One region of the Streptomyces sp. NPDC059247 genome, then DNA from elsewhere that is predicted to be linked to it. Evidence: riboswitches for the same ligand, from Rfam matches in the RefSeq annotation. Region 1 holds a riboswitch; each other region holds the start of a gene.
What was found. Region 1 has a riboswitch for cobalamin ahead of metE (5-methyltetrahydropteroyltriglutamate--homocysteine S-methyltransferase). Riboswitches for the same ligand answer to the same signal wherever they lie in the genome.
Positions count from the first base shown of each region.

Region 2: another riboswitch for cobalamin. It lies ahead of cobN (cobaltochelatase subunit CobN); the one in region 1 lies ahead of metE (5-methyltetrahydropteroyltriglutamate--homocysteine S-methyltransferase).
Region 3: another riboswitch for cobalamin. It lies ahead of ACFXGN_RS11485 (ribonucleoside-diphosphate reductase subunit alpha); the one in region 1 lies ahead of metE (5-methyltetrahydropteroyltriglutamate--homocysteine S-methyltransferase).
Region 4: another riboswitch for cobalamin. It lies ahead of ACFXGN_RS07385 (cobalamin biosynthesis protein); the one in region 1 lies ahead of metE (5-methyltetrahydropteroyltriglutamate--homocysteine S-methyltransferase).

Region 1 covers NZ_JBHYZW010000034.1:22,850-27,207, reverse strand. The annotation lists gene ACFXGN_RS31375 (hypothetical protein) at 34-591, shown strand; cobalamin riboswitch at 826-978, shown strand; gene ACFXGN_RS31370 (acyl-CoA thioesterase) at 1,051-1,536, shown strand; cobalamin riboswitch at 1,723-1,873, shown strand; gene metE (5-methyltetrahydropteroyltriglutamate--homocysteine S-methyltransferase) at 2,060-4,358, shown strand, end outside.
Region 2 covers NZ_JBHYZW010000002.1:402,236-406,593, reverse strand. The annotation lists gene cobN (cobaltochelatase subunit CobN) at 1-1,911, opposite strand, end outside; cobalamin riboswitch at 1,946-2,090, opposite strand; gene ACFXGN_RS05740 (cobalamin biosynthesis protein CobG) at 2,163-3,401, shown strand; gene ACFXGN_RS05735 (precorrin-8X methylmutase) at 3,416-4,051, shown strand; gene ACFXGN_RS05730 (precorrin-2 C(20)-methyltransferase) at 4,048-4,358, shown strand, end outside.
Region 3 covers NZ_JBHYZW010000004.1:355,116-359,473, forward strand. The annotation lists gene mctP (monocarboxylate uptake permease MctP) at 1-1,048, shown strand, start outside; gene ACFXGN_RS11480 (GNAT family N-acetyltransferase) at 1,204-1,704, shown strand; cobalamin riboswitch at 1,753-1,890, shown strand; gene ACFXGN_RS11485 (ribonucleoside-diphosphate reductase subunit alpha) at 2,022-4,358, shown strand, end outside.
Region 4 covers NZ_JBHYZW010000003.1:58,645-63,002, forward strand. The annotation lists gene ACFXGN_RS07370 (alpha/beta hydrolase) at 1-396, opposite strand, end outside; gene ACFXGN_RS07375 (anion permease) at 770-2,044, shown strand; gene ACFXGN_RS07380 (hypothetical protein) at 2,057-2,278, shown strand; cobalamin riboswitch at 2,403-2,546, shown strand; gene ACFXGN_RS07385 (cobalamin biosynthesis protein) at 2,578-3,540, shown strand; gene ACFXGN_RS07390 (cobyric acid synthase) at 3,537-4,358, shown strand, end outside.

The sequences.
Region 1 (4,358 bases):
GTCGGGGTGCTCCGGGGTCCTAGCGTCGGCGCCATGCAGCCTCCCGTCCGTACCCCCGCTCCCGGCCCCGCCCCCGTACCCGGTGCCTCCTCCGGCGTCCTGCACGACAGGGGATGGCCGGGCGAGGCCCGTGCGGCGGCCGTCTGCGCGGGCCTTCTGCTGGGGACGTCCCTGGGCGTCGACGCCGGGGCGTACGGGCTGCCGCTGTCCCACGCCCTCGGCTGGATCACGCTGTCGGCGCTGCTGTTCGTGGTCCTGCTGCCCGCCCGGGTCAGCCTGGCGCCGGGGCTGCTGACGGTCCGGGGGCCGTGGGTCACCAGGACGGTCCGCACCGACCGGCTCACGGCGGTCGCGTGGCCGACGGGCACCGCCCGGCGGCTGCGGCTGCGCGACGGGGAGGGCGTGTGGGCCGAGGTGGACCTGCGGGTCCTCCTGGACAATCCGGTCCTGTGGCTGAGGATCGAGTCCGCCGCGCTGGCGGCCCGGAGGCGGGGGACCCTGGCCCACGGGACGGCCGACCTGGCACGGCTCGCGCTCCGCGTCGACACCGAGACGACCCGCTCCGTCCTGAGGGCCTCGGGTCTGGGGTAGCGCCGGTCCGGCCGTGCGCAGGTCCGCCGGACAGGCGGGCCGGTCGGCCGCTGCTCGGCGGGGTCTCCGGAGAGAAGCCGGTCCCCGCCGTGGCCATGGCGGCGGGATCCGTCCCGGCTCCGCACCGGTCCTGCGGGGGCGTCCGCCCTCGCTCGCCCGGACCGCCCCGTGGTGGACGGCACGTAGGCTGGCGCGTGCAGCTGGTTCGCCCCGTCCGCCAGACGGGGGCGTCGCAAGAGGGAACCCGGTGGGAATCCGGGACTGCCCCGCAGCGGTGAGCGGGAACGACCGCCGTCATTACGCACTGGGTCCGAGACCGGACCTGGGAAGCGACGGCCACTAGGTGAACTCCCCCACGGGAGAACGCGCCCGCGAGTCCGAAGACCTGCCCGCTGTCCGCGCCCCGGACACCCCGTGCGCGCGGAACCGCCGAGCCGCGACTCGCGAAGGAGAGTTGACGTGGCAGATCCCGCCGTCACCGGCCTTGCCGCAGATCCCACCGACACCAGCCCCGCCCGTACTCCCGTTCCCCGTACGGAGAAGACCCCGGACGACTCCCGGGTGGTCCTCGCCCACATCATGAGCGACCACGACACCAATCTGTACGGCACCATCCACGGCGGGGTGATGATGAAGCTCATCGACGACGCCGCCGCGGCCTCCGCAGGGCGGCACGCCGGCGGGCCCGCCGTGACCGCGTCCGTCGACCGGATGACGTTCCTTGCCCCCGTACGGGCCGGGGACCTGCTGAGCGTGGAAGCCGGGCTCGAACGGGCCGGACGGACCTCCATGACCGTCGGCGTGCGGGTGACCGCCGAACGCTGGAACGACTCCGGTCCCGTCACCGAAGTGGCCACGGCCTTCCTCACCTTCGTGGCGATCGACGCGGACGGCGGTCCGCGTCCCGTGCCCGCCCTCGTCACGGCGCTGCCCGGCCTGTCCTGAGGGGGACGGGGCCGCCGTTCCTCCGGGGACCGCGGCCCCGTGCCGCACGGACCGGGTCAGGAACGTCCGGGATACGGATCAGGACAGGACCGTCCGGGATTCGGACAACATCCGGCGCACGCCCGGCGCGCCCCGTACCCTGGCGCGTGCAGCTGGTTCGCCCCGTCCGCCAGACGGGGGCGTCGCAAGAGGGAACCCGGTGGGAATCCGGGACTGCCCCGCAGCGGTGAGCGGGAACGACCGCCGTCATACGCACTGGATCCGAGACCGGACCTGGGAAGCGACGGCCACTAGGTGAACTCCCCCAGGGAGAACGCGCCCGCGAGTCCGAAGACCTGCCCGTTGCCCGCACGCGGACGATTCCGCGCGCGGTCATCCGGTGACCTCGAGGGCGGGTCGGCGACCATACGGGCGGACAGCCGTGCCATGCCGTGCACGCGCGCGTCCCTCCGTTTCCGGTCACTCCTTCCGTGTCTCGTCAGGTCTCCGGACCTCAGGGATCCATCTCGTGAAGGAGATCTCCGTGACCACGAAGTCAGCGGCCCCGGCCGCGCGCGCCACCGTGTACGGCTACCCCCGGCAGGGCCGTGACCGTGAACTCAAGAAGGCGGTCGAGGGCTACTGGAAGGGCCGGGTCACCGCCGACGCCCTGCACGCCACCGCCGCGGGACTGCGCCGGGCGAACTGGCTCGAACTCTCCGGGGCGGGCATCGCCGAGGTGCCGACCGGTGACTTCTCGTTCTACGACCACGTCCTGGACACCACCGTGATGGTGGGCGCGGTCCCCGCCCGGCACCGGGACGCCGTGGCCGCCGACGCCACCGACGGCTACTTCGCCATGGCCCGCGGCACCCAGGACGTCGCCCCGCTGGAGATGACCAAGTGGTTCGACACCAACTACCACTACCTGGTGCCCGAGCTGGGGCCCGACACCGTCTTCGTCGCGGACTCCGGCAAGCAGGTCGCGGAGCTGCGGGAGGCCCTCGCCCTGGGTCTGACCGCTCGTCCCGTCCTGGTCGGACCGGTCACCTACCTGCTCCTCGCCAAGCCCGCCCCCGGGGTGGCCGAGGACTTCCAGCCGCTGACCCTCCTGGACCGGCTCCTGCCCGTGTACGCCGAGGTCCTCGCGGACCTGCGCGCGGCGGGCGCGGAATGGGTGCAGCTCGACGAGCCCGCCCTCGTGCAGGACCGCACGCCCGCCGACCTGAACACCGCCGCCCGCGCCTACCGTGACCTCGGCGCCGTCGAGGACCGGCCGAAGATCCTCGTCGCCTCCTACTTCGACCGGCTCGGCGACGCCCTCCCGGTCCTCGCCAAGGCGCCCGTGGAGGGGCTCGCCCTGGACTTCACCGGGCCCGCCGCCGCCAATCTGGCCGGACTCGCCGCCGTCGGCGGTCTGCCGGGGAAGCGGCTCGTCGCGGGCGTGGTCGACGGCCGCAACGTCTGGGCCGACGACCTGCAGAAGTCCCTCACCACCCTCGGCACCCTCCTCGGTCTCGCGGACCGCGTGGACGTCTCCGCCTCCTGCTCGCTGCTCCACGTGCCGCTCGACGCGACGGCGGAGAAGGACGTCGACCCGCAGATCCTGCGCTGGCTCGCCTTCGCCCGGCAGAAGACCGCCGAGACCGTCACCCTGGCCACGGGCCTCTCCCGGGGCACCGACGCCATCGCCGACGAACTGGCCGCCAACCGTGCCGCGCTCTCCTCCCGCGCCGAGTCCCCCCTCACCCGCGACCCGGCCGTCCGCGCCCGCGTCGGGGCCGTCGCCGACGCGGACGGCCGCCGCTCCCGGCCCTATCCGGAGCGGGCCGCCGCCCAGCGGGCGCACCTCGGCCTGCCGCCGCTGCCGACCACCACCATCGGGTCCTTCCCGCAGACCACCGAACTGCGCACCGCCCGCGCGGATCTGCGCGCGGGCTCGCTCGACGCGGCGGGCTACGAGGAGCGGATCAAGGCCGAGATCCGGGAGGTGATCGCCTTCCAGGAGAAGACCGGCGTCGACGTCCTCGTCCACGGCGAGCCCGAACGCAACGACATGGTGCAGTACTTCGCCGAGCAGCTCGACGGCTATCTGGCCACCCGGCACGGCTGGGTGCAGTCGTACGGCACCCGGTACGTCCGGCCGCCGATCCTCGCCGGTGACATCTCCCGTCCGAAGCCGATGACGGTGCGCTGGACCGCGTACGCCCAGTCCCTCACCGCCAAGCCGGTCAAGGGGATGCTCACCGGCCCGGTCACGATGCTCGCCTGGTCGTTCGTCCGCGACGACCAGCCGCTCGCCGAGACCGCGCGCCAGGTGGCGCTCGCCCTGCGCGACGAGGTGAACGACCTGGAGGCCGCCGGGACCTCCGTCATCCAGGTCGACGAGCCCGCGCTGCGCGAGACCCTGCCGCTGCGGGCGGCCGACCACCCGGCCTATCTGGCCTGGGCCACCGAGGCGTTCCGGCTCACCACCGCCGGGGTGCGGCCGGACACCCAGATCCACACCCACATGTGCTACGCCGAGTTCGGCGACATCGTCCAGGCCATCGACGACCTCGACGCCGACGTCATCAGCCTGGAGGCGGCCCGCTCCCACATGCAGGTGGCCCGGGAGCTGGCCGCCCACGGCTACCCCCGGGAGGCGGGACCGGGCGTCTGGGACATCCACTCCCCGCGCGTCCCCTCCGCCGAGGAGGCGACGGCCCTGCTGCGCGAGGGGCTCGAGGCCATTCCCGCCGACAGGCTCTGGGTCAACCCCGACTGCGGTCTGAAGACCCGTGGCTGGCCCGAGACCCGGACCTCCCTGGAGAACCTCGTCGCCGCCGCCCGCACCCTCCGCG
Region 2 (4,358 bases), on a different contig from region 1:
CTCCTCCAGACCGAGGTCGTGGTCGAGCCGGGCCGCCTGGATCAGCGTCCAGATCTGGGCGCGGATCGCGGGCAGCTTCGCCGGGTCCATGGAGGAGATCTGCGCGTACTCGTCGAGGAGCTGCTCCAGGCGCGCGATGTCGCCGTAGGAGTCGGCGCGGGCCATCGGCGGCACCAGGTGGTCGACGAGCGTGGCGTGCGCCCGCCGCTTGGCCTGGGTGCCCTCGCCGGGGTCGTTGACGAGGAACGGGTAGACCAGCGGCAGGTCGCCGAGGGCCGCGTCGGGGCCGCAGGCGGCCGACAGGCCCGCGTTCTTGCCGGGCAGCCACTCCAGGTTGCCGTGCTTGCCCAGGTGGACCATGGCGTCGGCGCCGAAGCCGCCGTCGTCCGCGCGGGCCGCGATCCACCGGTACGCCGCCAGGTAGTGGTGCGAGGGCGGCAGGTCAGGGTCGTGGTAGATCGCGATCGGGTTCTCGCCGAAGCCGCGCGGCGGCTGGATCAGGACGAGGAGGTTCCCGCGCCGCAGCGCGGCGAGGACGATGTCGCCCTCCGGGTTGCGGGAGCGGTCGACGAACATCTCGCCGGGGGCGGGCCCCCAGTGCTCCTCGACGCTCTCGCGCAGCCCGGCGGGGAGCTCCGCGTACCACCGCCGGTAGTCGGCGGCCGGGATGCGGACCGGGTTCTTCGCCAACTGCTCCTCGGTCAGCCAGTCCTGGTCGTGGCCGCCCGCCTCGATGAGCGCGTAGATCAGCTCGTCGCCGTCGCCGGAGACCAGACCGGGCAGCTCGTCGGCGGGCCCGAAGTCGTACCCCTCGGCGATCAGACGGCGCAGCAGGGAGACGGCGGAGGCGGGGGTGTCGAGGCCGACCGCGTTGCCGATGCGGGAGTGCTTCGTCGGGTACGCGGAGAGGACGAGCGCCAGCCTCTTGTCGGCGTTCGGGATGTGCCGCAGCCGGGCGTGCCGTACGGCGGTCCCGGCGACCCGGGCCGCCCGCTCGGGGTCGGCGACGTACGAGGGCAGTCCGTCCTCGTCGATCTCCTTGAAGGAGAACGGGACGGTGATGAGCCGCCCGTCGAACTCGGGGACGGCGACCTGGCTCGCCGCGTCCAGCGGCGACAGGCCCTCGTCGCTCTCCTCCCACGCGGCGCGCGAGGAGGTCAGGCAGAGCGCCTGGAGGATCGGCACGTCGAGCCCGGCCAGCGCGCCCGCGTCCCAGGCCTCCTCGTCGCCGCCCGCCTGCGCCTCGGCCGGCTTGGTGCCGCCCGCCGCGAGGACCGTGGTGACGATCGCGTCGGCGGTGCGCAGCCGGTCGAGCAGCTCCGGCTCGGGGGCCCGCAGGGACGCCACGTACAGCGGGAGGGCCTGTGCGCCCGCGTCCTCGACCGCCGCGCACAGGGCGTCGACGAAGCCGGTGTTCCCGCTCATGTGGTGGGCGCGGTAGTAGAGCACCGCGACGGTCGGGCCGTCCGTCGTACGGGCGGTCCGCTCCAGCGGGCCCCAGGTGGGGGCCCCGGCCGGGGCCTCGAAGCCGTGGCCGGTGAGCAGGACGGTGTCGGAGAGGAAGCGGGCGAGCTGCTCCAGGTTCGCCGGGCCGCCGTGCGCGAGATAGGCGTGGGCCTCGGTGGCGACGCCGACGGGGACGGTGGACGCCTCCATCAGCTGGGCGTCGGGGGCCTGTTCGCCGCTGAGGACGACCACCGGCAGTCCGGCGGCGCGGACCGCGTCCAGGCCCTCCTGCCAGGAGCGGAGCCCGCCCAGGAGGCGGACGACGACGAGGTCGGCGCCCTCCAGGAGACCGGGCAGATCGGCCAGCGGGAGCCGGGCGGGGTTGGCGAAGCGGTACTCCACCGGTCCGCCGGCCGCGCGGGCACTGAGCAGGTCGGTGTCGGAGTGCGACAGCAGCAGGAGCATGGCTACGCAGGCCTTCCTCGGGGTGGTCCGCGCCCCGGGTGGTCGTGTGGACGGCGGGAGTTCCTGGCTCGCCCTCCCGATCGTGCCGGGCGGGCTCACAGTGGCGGGACCGCGCCGGAATCGCACCGGGCTTCCTCCCCGGGGTCCTGGGACCCCATGCCGTCTGCATAGTAGAACGTGCCGTCGGCGGGCCGGGCCCGGCGTCGCAGTCGCCCGGATCACACCCGGGGGCCGCCCGGTCCCCCGTCGGTATGCTCGCCGCCATGCCGCCCACCCCGCTCCCGCCGCCCGCGCCGGGCGCGCCCCGCACCCGGGACCGCGGCGACGCGTGCCCGGGAGCGCTGCGCCTGCACTCCGCCGACGACGGCGGTCTCGCCCGACTCCGGCTCCCCGGGGGCCGTCTGACCGCCCCTCAGGTGGAGGTCCTGGCGGCGGCGGCGGAGGACCTGGGCGACGGCCGGATCAGCGTCACCTCGCGCGGCAACGCGGAGCTGCGCGGCCTCCCGGACGACTGCGGGTCCGCGCTCGCCGACCGGCTCGCCCCGGCGGGCCTGCTGCCCTCCCCCCGGCACGAACGCGTCCGCAACATCGTCGCCTCGCCCACCGCGGGACTCGACGGACTCGGCCACGGCGACGTGCAGTTGTGGGCCCGCGCGCTGGACCGCGCCCTGTGCGCCGAGCCCCGCGCGGTGGCGCTCTCCGGCCGCTTCCTGTTCGTCCTGGACGACGGGCGCGGAGACGTCGCCGGACTCGGCGGCGATGTGACCTTGGTCGCAGCGCCCGGCGGCACCGCCCTGCTGCGGCTGGGCCCCCGGACCTTCAGGACCGGCGCCGCCGACGCCGTCCCGGCGGCCCTGGCCGCCGCCCTCGCCTTCCTCGACGCCGCCGACGCCGCCGGGACCGGGGCCTGGCGCCCCCGGGAACTGCCCGAGGCGCACGCACCGGACTGGGCCGGAGCACTGGCCCGCGCCGGGATCGCCGCCGGGCCCGTCTCCGTACCCCCGCCGCCGGTGTCACCGCCGCCCCCGCCGGGCGAGCTGCCCGGCGGCACTCCGCACGTCCTCGCCCCGCTGGGCAGGCTCACCGCCGCCCAACTGCGGGCCCTGCTGCCCGCCGACGAGGTCCGGCTCACGCCCTGGCGCGGCGCGGTCGTCGTCGGCGCGGGCCCCGGGCGGCTGCCCGCGCTCGCCGCGCACGGCCTGATCACCCGGCCCGGCGCGCCCGGCGCCGGGGTCACCGTCTGCACCGGACGGCCCGGCTGCGCCAAGTCCCTCGCCGATGTGCGGGCCGACGCGCTCGCCGCGCCCCCGGGCCCGCTGCCGGTGCACTACTCCGGCTGCGCCCGGCGCTGCGGGCACCCGCACGGCGCCCGTACCGAAGCCGTCGCCACCGGTGACGACACCTACCTGGTGGACGGCGTCCCCACCCCCCGCGCCGCCCTGTCCGAGGCCGTCGCGGCGGCCCGCCACCCGGCGACCCACACGAGATGAGCGAGAGCACCACGATGTTCGACTACGAGAAGGACGGGGCGGAGATCTACCGCCGGTCCTTTGCCACGATCCGCGCCGAGGCGGACCTCTCGGGCCTGCCCGCCGACATCGCCCAGGTCGCGGTGCGCATGATCCACGCCTGCGGGATGACCGACCTCGTCCAGGACATCGCGTACTCCCCGGACGTCGTCACCCGCGCCCGCGCCGCGCTGCGCGCCGGGGCGCCGATCCTCTGCGACGCCCAGATGGTCGCCAGCGGCGTCACCCGCAAGCGGCTGCCCGCCGACAACGAGGTGATCTGCGCGCTCTCCGACCCGGCCGTGCCGGGCCTCGCCGCCGAACTTGGCACCACCCGCTCCGCCGCCGCCCTCGAACTGTGGCGGGACCGCCTCGAAGGCTCCGTCGTCGCCATCGGCAACGCGCCCACCGCCCTCTTCCACCTCCTGGAGATGGTCGCGAAGGGCGGGCCCCGCCCGGCCGCCGTCCTCGGCATACCCGTCGGGTTCATCGGCGCCGCCGAGTCCAAGGACGCCCTCGCCGCCCAGGACCTGGGCCTCGACTACCTCGTCGTCCGGGGCAGGCGCGGCGGCAGCGCCATGACGGCCGCCGCCCTCAACGCCCTCGCCCACGAAGCGGAGATCCAGGCATGAGCACCGCACCGCGCACCCCGGGCAGGCTGTACGGGGTCGGGCTCGGGCCCGGCGACCCGGAGCTGATGACGCTGGCCGCCGTGCGGGCCATCGGGGAGGCCGACGTCGTCGCCTACCACTCGGCCCGCCACGGCCGGTCCATCGCCCGCTCCATCGCCGCCGCGCACCTGCGCGAGGACCACGTCGAGGAGCGGCTGATGTACCCGCTCACCGTGGAGACCACCGACCACCCCGGCGGCTACCGGGGCGCCCTGGACGACTTCTACGAGGAGGCCGCCGCCCGGCTCGCCGCCCACCTCGACGCGGG
Region 3 (4,358 bases), on a different contig from region 1:
CGCCCCCGCGCTGATCGCCTTCGTCAAGGACACCCTGATCTACCTCGTCATCGCGGTGGCGATCATCTACATCCCGATCAAGCTGGGCGGCTTCGACGAGATCTTCGCCAGGGCGGGCGAGGCGTACGCGCAGACCAACCCGGCCACCGACAAGCCGCGCGGCACGCTGGTGCCCGGCGAGGCGGGCCAGTGGACGTACGCGACGCTCGCGCTCGGCTCGGCGCTCGCGCTCTTCATGTACCCGCACTCCATCACGGCGACGCTGTCGTCGAAGAGCCGCGAGGTCATCCGCCGCAACACCACCATCCTGCCGCTGTACTCGCTGATGCTGGGCCTGCTCGCGCTGCTCGGCTTCATGGCCATCGCCGCGGGCATCCAGGTGAAGAACGGCCAGCTCGCCATCCCGCAGCTCTTCGAGACGATGTTCCCCGACTGGTTCGCGGGCGTCGCGTTCGCCGCCATCGGCATCGGCGCGCTCGTCCCGGCCGCGATCATGTCCATCGCCGCCGCCAACCTCTTCACCCGCAACATCTACAAGGACTTCATCAGACCGGACGCGACCCCCGCCCAGGAGACCAAGATCTCCAAGCTGGTCTCCCTCCTGGTCAAGGTCGGCGCCCTCGCCTTCGTCCTCACCATGGACAAGACGGTCGCGATCAACTTCCAGCTGCTCGGCGGCATCTGGATCCTGCAGACCTTCCCGGCCCTGGTCGGCGGCCTGTTCACCCGCTGGTTCCACCGCTGGGCCCTGCTCGGGGGCTGGGCCGTCGGCATGGTCTACGGCACGGTCGCCGCGTACGGCGTCGCCAGCCCCACCCAGAAGCACTTCGGCGGCTCCTCCGCGGAGATACCCGGCATCGGCGAGATCGGCTACATCGGCCTCACCGCCTTCGTCCTCAACCTCCTCGTGACCGTGGTCCTCACCTTCGTCCTCAAGGCCCTCAAGGCCCCCGACGGCGTCGACGAGACCTCCCCGGGCGACTACACGGCCGACGCGGGCGACCGCGGCGTCAAGGACCTCCCGCCGGTCGGCGCCGGAGGCCACTGACCGGAAACCATTGACCGGAGGCCATCGACCGGAAGCAACTGACCGGAAGCCATCGACCGGAGGCCACCGACCCGCCGCCGCGCCCGAGGGGCCCGGGACTCCCGCGAGGGAACCCGGGCCCCTCCCCCGTGCCCCCGGGGAGGCACACTGCCTCCATGGACTTCACGATCAGGGCGGTACGGCCCGAGGAACACGCGGAGCTCGGCGACCTCACCGGGCTGACCTATCTGAACGACGGGCTGCTGCTGCACGGCGAGGACGACTTCTATCTGGACGTGCTCCGCGACACCGCCCGGCGGGCCCGCGAGGCCGAGGTCCTCGTCGCCGTCGACGCCGACGGCCGGATCGTCGGCGGAGTGACCTTCGCCCCCGGCGGCACCCCCTGGGCGGACATCGCCGTCGCGGGCGAGGCCGAGTTCCGGATGCTCGTGGTCGCCCCGGACGCCCGGGGCAGGGGCGTCGGCGAGGCCCTCGTCCGGGCCTGCGCCGACCGGGCGCGGGCCCTCCCCGGATGCGTCCGGCTGGTGCTCTCCACGGCCGACCTCATGGTCTCCGCCCACCGGATCTACGAACGGATGGGCTTCGTCCGCACCCCCGAACGGGACTGGGCGCCGGTCTCCGACCACCTCCTGCGCACCTACGCCCTGGAGTTCTGAGGCCACGGCGCGACACAACATGTGGGGGGTGCCGCAAGCGGCGCCCCCCACATGTATGCTCGTGCTCGCTGTCGACGCAGGGGAATCCGGCGCGAATCCGGAACTGTCCCGCAACGGTGTGCTTCGTACGGATACGACGTCCGCACGACGTGAGTCCGAAGACCTGCCGGCAGTGCGCCCGGTCCGTCCGTTCCGGGTGCCACAGACGTCCGGGCCTCGCGGAATGGGCCGGTGGACGCGGCGCCTCCGGCCTGCCCGGAAAGCCGTCCGCCCGCCTTCCCGCCGCGGCCCCGAGCCGAGCGAGGGAGAGCCCCCACGTGACCATCGCGCCCGCCCATCCGGCGTCCGCCGAGGCTTCCGCGATCGAGAGCGACGCCCCCGGGACCGTACTGCTGCGGACCCTGACCGCCCTCACCGCCGACCTCCCCGACACCGACCCCGGCAAGGTCGCCGCCGCCGCGCTCCGCGGTCGCAGCGCCGCCGCGGACGAGGCGGAGCTGCGCGAGCTGGCCACCGAGGCGGCTGCCGGGCTGATCGCCGAGGACCCCGCGTACTCCCGGCTCGCCGCCCGGCTCCTGACGATCACCATCGCCGACGAGGCCGCCTCCCAGGGTTCCGTCGCCTTCTCCGCGTCCGTGGCCGTCGGCCACCGCGAGGGCCTGATCGCCGACCGCACCGCCGACCTCGTCGCCGCCCACGCCGACCGGCTCGACGCGACGATCGACCCGGCGGGCGACGACCGCTTCGGCTACTTCGGCCTGCGGACCCTCTACTCGCGCTACCTGCTGCGCCACCCGATCACCCGCAAGGTGATCGAGACCCCCCAGCACTTCATGCTGCGCGTGGCCTGCGGTCTCGCCGAGGACGACGGCTCCCGCGCCCTCGACGAGGTCGCGGCCCTCTACGGTCTGATGAGCCGCCTCGACTACCTGCCGTCCTCCCCGACGCTCTTCAACTCCGGCACCCGCCACCCGCAGATGTCCTCCTGCTACCTCCTGGACTCCCCCCAGGACGAGCTGGACTCCATCTACGACCGCTACCACCAGGTGGCGCGGCTCTCCAAGCACGCGGGTGGCATCGGCCTCTCGTACTCCCGCATCCGCGCCCGGGGCTCGCTGATCCGCGGCACCAACGGGCACTCCAACGGCATCGTGCCGTTCCTGAAGACCCTCGACGCCTCCGTCGCCGCCGTGAACCAGGGCGGTCGCCGCAAGGGCGCCGCCGCCGTCTACCTGGAGACCTGGCACGCCGACATCGAGGAGTTCCTGGAGCTCCGCGACAACACCGGCGAGGACCAGCGCCGCACCCACAACCTGAACCTGGCGCACTGGATCCCGGACGAGTTCATGCGCCGGGTCAACGCGGACGCCGAGTGGTCGCTGTTCTCCCCGGCGGACGTGCCCGAGCTGGTCGACCTGTGGGGCGAGGAGTTCGACGCCGCCTACCGCAAGGCCGAGGCGGCGGGCCTGGCCCGCAAGACCATGCCCGCCCGTGACCTGTACGGCCGGATGATGCGGACCCTGGCCCAGACCGGCAACGGCTGGATGACCTTCAAGGACGCCTCGAACCGGACGGCCAACCAGACCGCCCTGCCCGGTCACACCGTCCACTCCTCCAACCTCTGCACGGAGATCCTGGAGGTCACCGACGACGGCGAGACCGCCGTCTGCAACCTCGGCTCGGTCAACCTCGGCTCGTTCGTCGCCGACGGCGGCATCGACTGGGAGCGGCTGGACGCCACCGTCCGCACGGCCGTCACCTTCCTCGACCGGGTCGTCGACATCAACTTCTACCCGACCGAGCAGGCGGGCCGCTCCAACGCCCGCTGGCGGCCGGTGGGCCTGGGCGCGATGGGCCTCCAGGACGTCTTCTTCCAGCTGAAGCTGCCGTTCGACTCCCCCGAGGCCCGCGCGCTCTCCACCCGGATCGCCGAGCGGATCATGCTCGCCGCGTACGAGGCGTCCGCCGACCTCGCCGAGCGCAACGGTCCGGTCCCCGCCTGGGAGGCCACCCGTACCGCCCGGGGCGTGCTGCACCCGGACCACTACGACGTGGAGCTGAACTGGCCGGAGCGCTGGACGGCGCTGCGCGCGCGGATCGCCGCCACCGGGATGCGCAACAGCCTCCTCCTCGCCATCGCGCCGACCGCGACCATCGCGTCGATCGCCGGTGTCTACGAGTGCATCGAGCCGCAGGTCTCCAACCTGTTCAAGCGCGAGACGCTGTCCGGCGAGTTCCTCCAGGTCAACTCGTACCTGGTCACCGAGCTGAAGAAGCTCGGCGTGTGGGACGCGCAGACCCGTGAGGCGCTGCGCGACTCCAACGGCTCGATCGCCGACTTCACCTGGGTCCCGGCCGAGGTGCGCGAGCTGTACCGCACCGCCTGGGAGATCCCGCAGCGCGGTCTGATCGACATGGCCGCCGCCCGGACCCCGTTCCTGGACCAGTCGCAGTCGCTGAACCTGTTCCTGGAGACGCCCACCATCGGCAAGCTGTCGTCGATGTACGCGTACGCCTGGAAGCAGGGTCTGAAGACCACGTACTACCTGCGTTCGCGCCCGGCGACCCGGATCGCCCGCGCCGCCCAGGCGTCGGCCGCCGCCCCGGCCACCATCCCCGTCCAGCAGGCCGCCGACCCCGACGCGGTCGCCTGC
Region 4 (4,358 bases), on a different contig from region 1:
GGGGATGCCGAGGGCGGAGGCCGGGGTGCCCCGGTGGAGCTGGGGGGTGAGGCGGACGCGGACTCCGGGGGCGACGACGCCCAGCTCGACCCGTTCCAGGCGCCGGACGACGGTGTCGGCGGTGTGCGGGACATGGTCGAGGACGGGGCCGACGACGGCGTGCAGGCCGTGGCCCTCGATGCCGTAGGTGCCGGGGCGCAGTGAGGCGAGGTCGCGGGTGAGGGTGATCTGTCCGGGACCGGTGGCGTGCACGGTCAGCCGGGGTTCCCCGGGCAGGGGACGTCCGGACGGTGCCTTGAGGACGGCATCGCTGGCGTACCGGCCGGCCGCGACCGCGACCGCGCCGACACCGAGCAGGGTGGTGACGGCCGCTGCCGTCGCTGTAGCCGGGCGCACGTTCCCAGTCTCGGCAGGGTGGCGGCGGGCTGCCACCGGACGGGGCCGACCGGGGGTCCGGGGAGCGGTCCCGGGGTCCCCCGGGGGAGTGACATGGGTCTCCTCAGGGGGGTCCCCCGGTCGGATGATCCGGTCCGGGGAGCGGAACCGGGTGGCGGGGGTGGAACCGGGACAGGTCGTACGTGCCCGGTGTCGTCCGGGATTACCCGGGGTTGCGGGGTGACCGCATCGTGGACAGCGGGTGCTCCGGAGCCATAAACGGAATCTGTTGACACCGGATAGAGACACCGTCGCGCCCTACCCAGTTCACCTTCCGTTCACCCAGGTTGCTTACGTTCGGCTGGCCACTGACGTCAAACGATTGCCTGGGTAAATGGAACACATCACGCTGCTGCTCGCCATTGTGGTCGTGACAGCTCTCGTGTTCGATTTCACGAACGGTTTCCACGACACCGCGAACGCGATGGCCACGACCATCTCGACCGGTGCGCTCAAGCCCAAGACGGCGGTGGCCATGTCCGCCGTGCTCAACCTCGTCGGCGCGTTCCTGTCCGTGGAGGTCGCCAAGACGATCTCCGGCGGGATCATCAACGAAGAGGGCATCCGAACAGAGGTGATCTTCGCCGCGCTGGTCGGCGCGATCCTGTGGAACCTGCTGACCTGGCTCCTGGGCCTGCCGTCCAGCTCCTCCCACGCCCTCTTCGGCGGCCTCATCGGCGCCGCGGTCATGTCGGCCGGCTGGTCGGCCGTGAACGGCCCGACGATCATCACCAAGGTGCTGATCCCGGCCATCGCCGCCCCGCTCGTCGCCGGTCTCGCCGCGATGCTGGCGACCCGCCTGACGTACAAGATCGGCGCGAAGACCGAGCAGAAGCACACCGCCAAGGGCTACCGGGTCGGCCAGATCGCCTCCGCCGGTCTCGTCTCGCTGGCCCACGGCACCAACGACGCCCAGAAGACGATGGGCATCATCACCCTGGCGCTGGTCACCCAGGGCGTCGTCGCCCCCGGTGCCAACCCGCCCTTCTGGGTCATCGTCTCCGCCGGTGTCGCGATCGCCCTCGGCACCTACCTCGGCGGCTGGCGCATCATCCGCACCATGGGCAAGGGCCTCACCGACCTCCAGCCGCAGCAGGGCTTCACCGCCCAGACCAGCGCCGCGACGGTCATCCTGGCCTCCTCGCACCTCGGCTTCTCCCTCTCCACCACCCAGTCCTGCTCGGGTGCCGTGATGGGTGCCGGTCTCGGCCGCAAGGGCGGTGTCGTCCGCTGGTCGACCGCGACCCGGATGTTCGTCGCCTGGGGCCTGACCCTGCCCGCCGCGGGTCTGGTCGGCGCCGGTGCCGAGTTCCTCACCAAGCAGGGCCCCTGGGGCATCGCCGCCACCGCGGCCGTCCTGGTCGGCGGCTCGGCCTACATCTGGGTGCTGTCCCGCCGCAAGCCGGTCGACCACCACAACGTCAACGAGGTCGAGTCCGACGCCCCGGCGGAGCCCGCGGGCGTGGTGACCACCGCGATGGCCGCCGTCACCCCGCCGCCGCCGGCCGGCTCCTTCGCCGCCGTCACGGACGCGGACCTGAAGACGACCATCCCGGCCCCGGCCCCCATCGACCCGTCCGCTCCCCCGGCCTCCGCCGCAGCGGTGTAAGGAACGAACGACATGAAGATCGACTGGGCGGCCCTCGGCTCCGTGTTCGGAGTCAGCCTCGTGGCCACGCTCGCCCTCGTGGGCCTCTTCACCCTCGGCATCGTCGGCCTCTCCAAGCAGGAGCAGGCCGCCGCCCGGGGCGGCTCCGCCGTCCTGGCCCGCACCGGCGCCTACGCCTGCTTCGCCCTGTGCGTGGCGGCCGTGTCGTACGGCATCTACCTGATCGTCGCCTGACGGTCCACGCCCCCCGGAGGCCGGGTGGCCGCACCTCGTGTGCGGCCACCCGGCCTCCGCGCGTCCGGGCCGTGTCTGTGGTGCTCCGCACAGTGACCCGTCGCAGGTCAAGGTGAGTTGACGGCTGTTCTCGGGGCGTGGTGGACTGCCGGGGCCAAGACGGCGGCAGAAGAGGAAGTCCGGTGCGAATCCGGCGCGGTCCCGCCACTGTGACCGGATCCGAGGGGTCCGGGAGCCAGGAACTCTCGCCGCCGGTGACGTCGATCCAGGGCGCGGACCCTGAGTGAGGACGGAGCGCCATGCCCGGCCGCCCCAGTACCACCGGTGTGTTCGCGTGCGGCGCCGCCGCCGGTCTCGCCGTGGACCTGCTCGTCGGCGACCCCCGGAGGGGCCATCCCGTCGCCGCGTTCGGCCGGGCCGCCGCCGCCGTCGAGGACCGCCTCCACCACGACCACCGGGGCTGGGGCACCCTGCACACCGCCGTCTGCGCCGGGACCGCCGCGGCCCTGGGCGCCCTCGCCGCGCGGACCGTGCGGAACCGGCCGTCCGCCGCCGTCGCCCTCACCGCCGTCTCCGTCTGGGCCGTGGTCGGCGGGACGACCCTGGGCCGGGAGGCCCGCGCGATCGGCGGGGCGCTGGCCGCCGGGGACCTGGAGGTGGCCCGGGAGCGGCTGCCGCACCTGTGCGGGCGCGACCCGCAGTCCCTGGACGGGCCCGCGATGGCCCGCGCCGTCGTCGAGTCCGTCGCCGAGAACACCTCCGACGCCGTGGTCGGCGCCCTGTTCTGGGGCGCGGTCGCGGGCGTGCCGGGGCTGCTCGGCTTCCGTGCCGTCAACACCCTGGACGCGATGGTCGGCCACAAGTCCGCGCGGCACCGCCGCTTCGGCTGGGCCTCGGCCCGGCTCGACGACCTCGCGGGCTGGCCCGGCGCCCGGCTGACGGCCGTCCTCGCCACCGTCGCGGGCGGGGACCCGCGCGGGTCCGTACGGGCCTGGCGGGCGGACGCGGCGCGCCACCCCAGCCCCAACGCGGGCCCCGTCGAGGCGTCCTTCGCGGGCGCGCTCGGCGTACGGCTCGGCGGCACCCTCGCGTACGGCGGCCGGGTCGAGCACCGGCCGGTGCTCAACGCGACGGGCCGGGCCGTCGAGGTGCCCGACATCGAACGGGCGGTCCGGCTGTCCCGCCGGGTCACCGCGCTCACCCTGGCCGTCTGCGTGGGCGGCCGGATACTGACCGACACCGTGAAGCGGAGGACGAAGTGAGGGGTGGGGGGCTGCTGGTCGCCGGTACGACGTCCGACGCCGGGAAGAGCGTCGTGACGGCCGGGATCTGCCGCTGGCTGGTCCGCGAGGGCCTGAAGGTGGCGCCGTTCAAGGGACAGAACATGTCCCTGAACTCCTTCGTGACCCGCGAGGGCGCCGAGATAGGCCGGGCCCAGGCCATGCAGGCGCAGGCCGCCCGGGTGGAGCCGACGGCGCTGATGAACCCGGTGCTCCTCAAGCCGGGCGGCGACCGCTCCAGCCAGGTCGTCCTGATGGGCCGGCCGGTGGGCGAGATGAGCGCCCGGGGCTACCACGGCGGACGGCAGAAGGAGCTGTTCGAGCCGGTGATGGCCTGCCTGGAGGAGCTGCGGAGCACCTACGACGCGGTGATCTGCGAGGGCGCGGGCAGCCCCGCCGAGATCAATCTGCGGCGCACCGACATCGTCAACATGGGGGTCGCGCGGGCCGCGCGGCTGCCCGTCGTGGTGGTCGGCGACATCGACCGGGGCGGGGTCTTCGCCCAGTTCTTCGGCACGACGGCGCTGCTGGCCCCCGAGGACCAGGAACTGGTCGCCGGATACCTGGTGAACAAGTTCCGGGGCGATGTGAGCCTCCTCGAACCGGGCCTCGACATGCTGCACGGGCTGACCGGCCGCCGCACCTTCGGCGTCCTGCCGTACGCGCACGGCCTCGGCATCGACGAGGAGGACGGGCTGCGCGTCTCGCTGCGCGGCACGGTCCGCGAGTCGGTCGTCGCCCCGCCGGTCGGCGCGGACGTGCTGCGGGTCGCGGTCTGCGCCGTACCGCTGATGTCCAAC